2 regions of the Shigella dysenteriae genome follow, and region 1 is predicted to be linked to the other one. Evidence: predicted binding sites of a transcription regulator. Region 1 holds the regulator's gene; the other holds the start of a gene.
The links. The regulator PurR, encoded in region 1, represses purine synthesis genes. The targets are predictions, from matches to a motif close to CANGCAAACGTTTGCNTG.
Positions count from the first base shown of each region.

Region 1 (4,216 bases):
GGTCGCAATGACGCTGACTGCAAACAGCACCAGCAACCACGGTAATAACTGCTTGCCTTGCCATTTCTGCAGCGCGGCGCGACAGCCATAACCACCAATCAGAAACGCGATAGTTTGCGGGACATAACTTAAACCAATAACTGCCGGGCTGTAGCCCATTTCACTAAGGATGAACGGTGAACCGGTCAGCCATGCAAAAAAACTGGCTGAACAGGCCGCGTATATCAGCACGTTGCCGCGATAGGTTTTAGAACGTAGCAGGTCGGTAAAGGTCAGACCATCCTGACTATTGTTACGGGCCTTCGTCGTGGGTTTGAGCCAGAAAATAGGCAGAATCAGCACCACGGTAATGGCAAACAGGGTGGCGAAAATCGCTTGCCAGGAAAAATGGACCAGCAGCCAGCTTCCTAACAGAGGAGCCAGGGCCGGAGATAGACCCACCAGCGGCATGATGGTCGCAAAAATTCGGTTAACTTTCTGTGAAGGATAAAAATCCGTCACTAACGCTTGCCAGATAACCGCCGCGGCGCAGACACCCACAGCCTGTACAAAACGCAATACCAGCAGCGTAGCGGCGTTTTCTACCCACAGCATCCCCAGACTACCTAACGCAAAAATTGTCAGGCCGATTAATAACACCGGTTTACGACCATAACGGTCGGAGAGTGGCCCCCACAGAAGCTGGGCTGCGGCAAAACCGGCAAGGAACAGACTAAGGCTGGCACTGACAGCAGACGCAGGCGTTTGCAGGTCGGCCTGTATGGCGGCGAAAGCAGGCAGATACATATCGGTTGCCAGAAAACCGAGTACGCTCAAACCCGCCAGCCAGACTAAAAATCTTTTCCCAGGTTGCATGTATATTCTCTAAATCTCTCAATTAAACACCGCCGCAAAGTGTAGGGAGTGAAATTAGTGTTGTGAAACGGTAATATTTGATGACTGATTTCAAAAATTTTGCAGGCAGACTATGTGGTCAGAATATTCACTCGAAGTTGTTGATGCGGTAGCGCGTAATGGTAGTTTTAGCGCTGCGGCACAGGAGCTGCATCGCGTTCCTTCTGCGGTCAGCTATACCGTGCGTCAGCTGGAAGAGTGGCTGGCGGTGCCGCTCTTTGAACGACGGCACCGTGATGTGGAGCTGACCGCTGCTGGAGCGTGGTTTCTCAAAGAAGGGCGCTCTGTTGTCAAAAAAATGCAGATCACCCGCCAGCAATGTCAGCAGATAGCGAACGGTTGGCGCGGTCAGTTAGCTATCGCAGTGGATAATATTGTCAGGCCAGAACGTACACGGCAGATGATCGTTGATTTTTATCGCCATTTTGATGATGTCGAACTTCTTGTCTTTCAGGAAGTGTTCAACGGTGTCTGGGATGCGCTTTCCGACGGGCGCGTGGAACTGGCGATTGGCGCAACACGCGCGATTCCGGTAGGCGGTCGTTATGCCTTCCGGGATATGGGGATGCTAAGCTGGAGTTGCGTTGTTGCCAGCCACCACCCGCTGGCGTTGATGGATGGCCCATTCAGCGATGATACGTTGCGCAACTGGCCGTCGTTGGTGCGCGAAGACACCTCGCGAACGCTACCTAAACGTATTACCTGGTTGCTGGATAACCAAAAAAGAGTTGTCGTGCCTGACTGGGAATCATCGGCAACCTGTATCTCGGCAGGATTATGCATAGGGATGGTGCCAACACATTTCGCCAAACCGTGGCTTAATGAGGGGAAGTGGGTAGCACTTGAATTGGAAAACCCCTTCCCGGATTCGGCATGTTGTCTGACATGGCAGCAAAATGATATGTCGCCTGCGTTAACCTGGCTGCTTGAGTATCTCGGCGATAGTGAGACGCTGAATAAGGAGTGGCTGCGGGAGCCGGAAGAGACTCCCGCAACGGGTGATTAACGACGATAGTCGCGGAACGGGCCGTCAGCCACGGAGCGGCGTTCAATCAAGCGCGGATGCACTTCAATGGACTGCGGTTCTTCACGTTTGTTGACGATACGATCCAACAGCATGTTGAACGCTGTTTCACCCAGCGAATCTTTTGGTTGGTGGATCGTGGTCAGCGCCGGCGTAAAATAGCGGGCGTTGCGCACGTTATCATAACCGATCAGCGAAACATCCTGCGGGACGCGCAGACCCATTTCATCAGCAGCACAAAGTGCGCCCATTGCCATGATATCGCCACCACAGAAGACGGCAGTAGGGCGATGCGGCTGCGACAGTATTTGCTGCATGGCGCGATAACCAGATTCGGGTTCAAAGTCACCCTGAACAATCCAGCTTTCCGGCACCTTGATCATCGCTTCTTCCATCGCCTTCATAAAACCGGCAAGGCGGCCTGCGCCGGTGTTACGTTCCAGCGGGCCGGGGATGACGCCGATTTCGCGGTGACCGCGTTCAATCAGATAACGCCCGGCCATGTAGCCGCCTTCGAACGCGTTATCAATGACCGCATCGGTGAAGTCAGCTTTTGCTTCACCCCAGTCCATCACCACCATTGGGATATGGCGATACTCTTCCAGCATCGCCAGCAACGGCTCTGGGTACTCAGAACACATCACCAGCAGACCATCGACGCGTTTTTGCGCCATCATCGACAGATAAGCCCGCTGTTTCTCAAGATTGTTCCACGCATTACCCAGAATCAGGGTGTAACCTTTCTGGAAGCAATTTTTTTCAACCGCTTCAATGATCTCGGCAAAATAGGCCGCTTCGCTGCTGGTCGCCAGCAAACCGATAGACTTGGTGTGGTTAACCTTCAGGCTACGCGCCACCGCGCTAGGGGAGTAGTGTAATTCTTTAATCGCTGCCCACACGGCGTTGCGCGTTTCTTCAGCGACGAAACGTGTTTTGTTGATTACGTGTGACACAGTTGTAGTGGAAACGTTTGCTCGTTTCGCTACATCTTTTATTGTTGCCATTCCATTTCACTCCAGACCCTAACTTCAGCTCCTGCAAAATCGCAAGGTAAACGTTTGCCTTTACACACCTTACGCACAACAAAAGTGTTGCGGTACGCCGGAAAAACGACACGGAGCGTCAGGAAGGGGTCAATGGCCAGTACGCAAATAGTGTAAGCGTGGAATTTTGGCCGATCTTGACGAAAAGGGGAAGTGGTAAAAACACTTATCATTATAAATGACGGGAGATTTTTTCATCACAGTGTGTAAAAATGCGTAATATCACTTTTTGTGTGGTAATAAAAAAGGAGAAAACTTGATGAGCACCGACCTTAAATTTTCACTGGTAACAACGATTATCGTCCTCGGTTTGATCGTAGCCGTGGGTTTGACTGCCGCGCTGCACTGATTTCCTCTCGAGGGAGCGCGTTCTCCCTCGCATCTCCTTCCTGTTTGTTAGCAAAATGGCAAAAGTGTTTTCTCTTTTTGTTATTTTCATTTTTTTGTGATTGCTGTCATGCTTTCGCCACTTTAATGAATATCGCGTAATGACGCGAAGAGGTGGAGATAAGGCATGAAAATTAACTATCCGTTGCTGGCGCTGGCGATTGGCGCGTTTGGTATCGGGACAACGGAGTTCTCGCCAATGGGCTTGTTGCCCGTCATTGCGCGCGGTGTGGATGTCTCGATTCCCGCTGCCGGAATGTTAATCAGTGCCTATGCAGTTGGCGTAATGGTTGGCGCGCCGCTGATGACGCTTCTACTTTCTCATCGTGCCCGCCGCAGTGCGTTGATTTTCCTGATGGCAATTTTCACGCTCGGCAACGTACTTTCCGCCATCGCGCCGGATTATATGACCCTGATGCTTTCACGCATTTTGACCAGCCTGAATCACGGAGCATTTTTTGGTTTGGGTTCAGTCGTGGCCGCAAGCGTGGTGCCAAAACATAAACAGGCCAGCGCAGTTGCCACTATGTTTATGGGGTTAACCCTGGCAAATATCGGTGGCGTGCCGGCGGCGACCTGGTTGGGTGAAACCATCGGCTGGCGGATGTCATTTCTGGCAACGGCGGGGCTGGGAGTGATTTCAATGGTAAGTCTGTTCTTCTCATTACCTAAAGGTGGTGCAGGGGCACGACCTGAAGTGAAAAAAGAGCTGGCGGTATTAATGCGTCCGCAGGTGCTGTCTGCATTGCTGACGACGGTACTGGGAGCTGGTGCAATGTTTACTCTCTACACCTATATCTCTCCGGTACTACAAAGTATTACCCACGCAACACCAGTGTTCGTCACGGCAATGCTGGTGCTGATTGGT
Region 1 is NZ_CP055055.1:2,514,875-2,519,090, reverse strand. Features, by position in the region: gene punC (purine nucleoside transporter PunC) at 1-855, opposite strand, end outside; gene punR (DNA-binding transcriptional activator PunR) at 968-1,900, shown strand; gene purR (HTH-type transcriptional repressor PurR) at 1,897-2,922, opposite strand; gene cydH (cytochrome bd-I accessory subunit CydH) at 3,221-3,310, shown strand; gene HUZ68_RS11990 (MFS transporter) at 3,476-4,216, shown strand, end outside.

Region 2 (4,216 bases), 1.3 Mb from region 1:
GCCATGCGCAGCGCGGTATTGCCAGCTGCATCCTTCGATACACCGATAATACGGCCTGGCATTGAGCGTTTGTATTCGTCTTTCGCCGCAAAGAATGCCGCGTGGGGGCCACCGTAACCCATCGGTACGCCAAAGCGTTGCGCCGAACCAAAAACAATATCCGCGCCCTGTTTACCCGGCGCAGTTAACAGCACCAGCGCCATAATATCAGCGGCAACGCTGACCACAATTTTGCGTGATTTCAGTTCGCTGATAAGCGCAGTGTAGTCGTGAATTTCACCGGTAGTGCCAACCTGCTGTAACAGCACGCCGAAGACGTCCTGATGGTCGAGCACTTTTTGCGCATCATCGACAATCACTTCAAAACCAAAGGTTTCGGCACGAGTACGGACCACATCCAGCGTTTGCGGATGCACATCGGAAGCCACGAAGAAGCGGTTGGCATTTTTCAGTTTGCTGACGCGTTTCGCCATCGCCATTGCTTCGGCGGCAGCGGTGGCTTCGTCAAGAAGAGAAGCAGAGGCCATATCCAGCCCGGTTAAATCCAGCGTTACCTGCTGGAAATTGAGCAGTGCCTCAAGGCGGCCCTGCGAGACTTCAGGTTGATACGGAGTATACGCGGTATACCAGCCCGGATTTTCCAGCATGTTACGCAGGATAACCGGCGGTAACTGCACGGCGGTGTAACCCATGCCGATGTAAGACGTGAAGCGTTTATTGCGACTGGCAATAGCCTTGAGTTCCGCCAGCGCGGCGTATTCGGTCGCCGGTGCGCCAACCTGCGGCGGGGTCGCAAGCTGAATATCTTTCGGTACAATCTGGCCGGTCAGCGCGTTTAACGATTGCGCGCCAACGGCATTCAGCATTTCTTGCTGTTGCGCGGCGTCCGGTCCGATATGGCGTTCAATAAAAGCGCCGCGGTTTTCAAGCTGGCTTAACGTCTGTGTCATGAGCGATGGTTCCTGAAACGTGCAGTGAATTGTGAACCTCTCTCCTTGCGAAGAGAGTGAGGGTGAGGCATAAATTTTCCTCACCCTGATCCTCTCCCGCAGAAGAGGAATAAAGCCGTTACTCGTCTTCTAACAATGCTTCGTATGCGGTCGCATCCAGCAGTGATTCCAGTTCGCTTTCATCGCTGGCTTTGATTTTAAAGATCCAGCCACCTGCATACGGTTCGCTGTTCACCAGTTCCGGGGAATCGCTCAGTGCGTCGTTTACCGCCACGATTTCACCGCTTACTGGCGCATAAATGTCTGACGCCGCTTTTACTGATTCAGCAACCGCGCAGTCATCGCCCGCGCTAACCGTCGCGCCCACTTCCGGCAGGTCAACAAACACCATATCGCCCAACAACTCCTGAGCGTGTTCGGTGATGCCAACGGTATAAGTGCCGTCGGCTTCTTTACGCAGCCATTCGTGTTCTTTGCTGTATTTCAGTTCTGCTGGTACGTTGCTCATCAATCAATCTCCAAAAAAGTAAATCACGCGACGGCTTTGCCGTTACGCACAAAAACAGGTTTCGTCACTTTAACCGGCATTTCACGGTTGCGAATTTGCACAATCGCTGTTTCACCAATACCTTCCGGCACGCGCGCCAGCGCAATGCTGTAACCCAGCGTCGGGGAGAAAGTCCCGCTGGTGATAATGCCTTCATGCTGGTTGCCCTGCGCATCGGTAAAACGTACCGGCAGTTCATTACGCAGCACGCCTTTTTCGGTCATCACCAGACCAACCAGTTTTTCTGTGCCATGTTCACGCTGCGCTTCCAGAGCTTCACGACCGATAAAGTCACGATCTGCCGGTTCCCAGGCGATGGTCCAGCCCATGTTGGCGGCTAAAGGAGAGATGGTTTCGTCCATCTCCTGACTATACAAATTCATGCCAGCTTCCAGACGCAGCGTGTCACGCGCGCCCAGGCCGCATGGCTTAACGCCCGCTTCCACCAGCGCGCGCCAGAAATCCGCCGCTTTTTCATTGGGCAGCGCAATTTCGTAGCCCGCTTCACCGGTGTAACCGGTAGTGGCAATAAACAGATCGCCCGCCTGCACACCAAAGAACGGTTTCATCCCTTCCACTGCCTGACGCTGGGCGTCATTAAACAGTGTGGCAGCTTTTGCCTGCGCATTCGGCCCTTGTACAGCAATCATGGAAAGGTCATCACGAACGGTAATTTCGATGCCGAAAGGTTCAGCGTGTTGGGTAATCCAGGAGAGGTCTTTTTCGCGGGTGGCGGAGTTAACAACGAGGCGGAAGAAATCTTCAGTAAAGTAGTAGACGATGAGATCATCTATCACACCGCCAGAGGCATTCAACATCCCCGAGTAAAGGGCTTTGCCGCTTTTGGTGAGCTTCGCCACATCGTTCGCCAGCAGATAACGCAGAAACTCCCGGGTGCGGCTGCCGCGAAGATCGACGATGGTCATATGTGACACATCAAACATTCCGGCATCGGTACGTACCGCATGATGTTCGTCGATTTGCGAACCGTAATGCAGCGGCATCATCCAGCCGTGGAAATCCACCATGCGAGCGCCGCAAAGCGTGTGTTGTTCGTACAAAGGAGTCTGTTGTGCCATCTTGTCCTCATTGAATAAGCGGGGCTGACAACTTTTTCATGGTGAAATTATCACCACAAAACCCAGCATCGGAGCCACTCCCGGTCCCCAACGCAATCGTTCTCTTTTGCCTGAACTTACCACCGAAACAGACTGTTAACCATAAGGTAAAATTGATCATCACATTAGCTTATGGTTAAAAAATGCAAAAATCGCGACAGAATAAAAAACCAAAAAATACACCAGTTTCTATACAAAGATGATGTGATGAGAAAGTCAATTTGAATAAGACAATATTAAGAGCTAAAAAAATGTCAAAAAACACTAAATCAAAAAATCATGACATTAGAAAATATAATGCGAAAACGGAGGTGAAATTAGTTTATTTCAAATGAGGAAAATCTCCCGGCGAAAAAACCGGGAGATGAAAGTGTGATGCGTATCAAATAAACAGCAGAAGAGAAATTTTTAACGCAGCCATTCAGGCAAATCGTTTAATCCCATTGCCTGACGGATAAGTTGTGGCTTAACGCCAGGAAGCGTGTCGGCCAGTTTCAAACCAATATCACGCAGCAGTTTTTTCGCCGGATTGGTACCGGAAAACAGATCGCGGAATCCCTGCATACCAGCCAGCATCAGCGCCGCGCTGTGCTTGCGGCTACGTTCATAGCGGCGCAGGTAAATGTACTGCCCGATGTCTTTACCCTGACGATGCAACCGTTTCAGTTCAGCAATCAGCTCTGCGGCGTCCATAAAGCCGAGATTAACGCCCTGCCCCGCCAGTGGGTGAATGGTATGCGCGGCGTCGCCCACCAGCGCCAGACGATGTGCGGCAAACTGGCGCGCATAACGCCCCGTCAGCGGGAACACCTGACGCTCGCTCTCAACCTTGCATAAGCCCAGGCGATTATCAAAAGCGATATTTAACGCGCGATTAAATTCGTCTTCCCCTGCCTGCTGCATCCGCTGCGCTTCCTCTGGCGACAGCGACCAGACAATCGAGCAAAGATGCGGATCGCTAAGCGGTAAAAAGGCCAGAATGCCTTCGCCGTGGAAAACCTGCCGCGCCACCGCATCATGCGGTTCTTCCGTGCGTATGGTCGCTACCAGCGCGTGATGCTGATAATCCCAGAAAGTCAGCGGAATATCGGCTTTGTTGCGCAACCAGGAATTAGCGCCGTCCGCGCCAATCACCAGACGCGCCGTTAACATACTGCCATCTTTCAGCGTCAGGAAGGTTTCGTTTTCTCCCCAGGCGACCTGCTGTAATTCTGCGGGGGCCAACAGAGTGATATCTGACGACTGCTGCGCTTTGTTCCACAGCGCGTAGTGAATCACTGAGTTTTCAACGATATGCCCAAGATGGCTATAGCCCATGCTTTGATCGTCAAACGAAATGTGACCAAAGCTGTCTTTGTCCCACACTTCCATACCGTGATAACAGCTGGCTCGGCGAGAGAGAATGTCCTGCCAGACGCCAAGACGGGTGAGTAATTTTTCGCTGGCGGCATTGATAGCCGAAACGCGCAGTTGTGGTGGTGCATCCGCCGCCAGAGGTTCCGGTACGCGCTGCTCCAGTACGGCAACGCGTAAGCCGCTACCCTGTAAGCCGCAGGCAACCGCCAGCCCCACCATGCCGCCGCCAACAATGGCTACATCAA
Region 2 is NZ_CP055055.1:3,856,498-3,860,713, forward strand. Features, by position in the region: gene gcvP (aminomethyl-transferring glycine dehydrogenase) at 1-950, opposite strand, end outside; gene gcvH (glycine cleavage system protein GcvH) at 1,069-1,458, opposite strand; gene gcvT (glycine cleavage system aminomethyltransferase GcvT) at 1,482-2,576, opposite strand; gene HUZ68_RS18430 (hypothetical protein) at 2,867-2,950, shown strand; gene ubiI (FAD-dependent 2-octaprenylphenol hydroxylase) at 3,024-4,216, opposite strand, start outside.
Region 2: a site for PurR is predicted at 2,666-2,683, ahead of gcvT (glycine cleavage system aminomethyltransferase GcvT). Genes of this name have one in related genera too.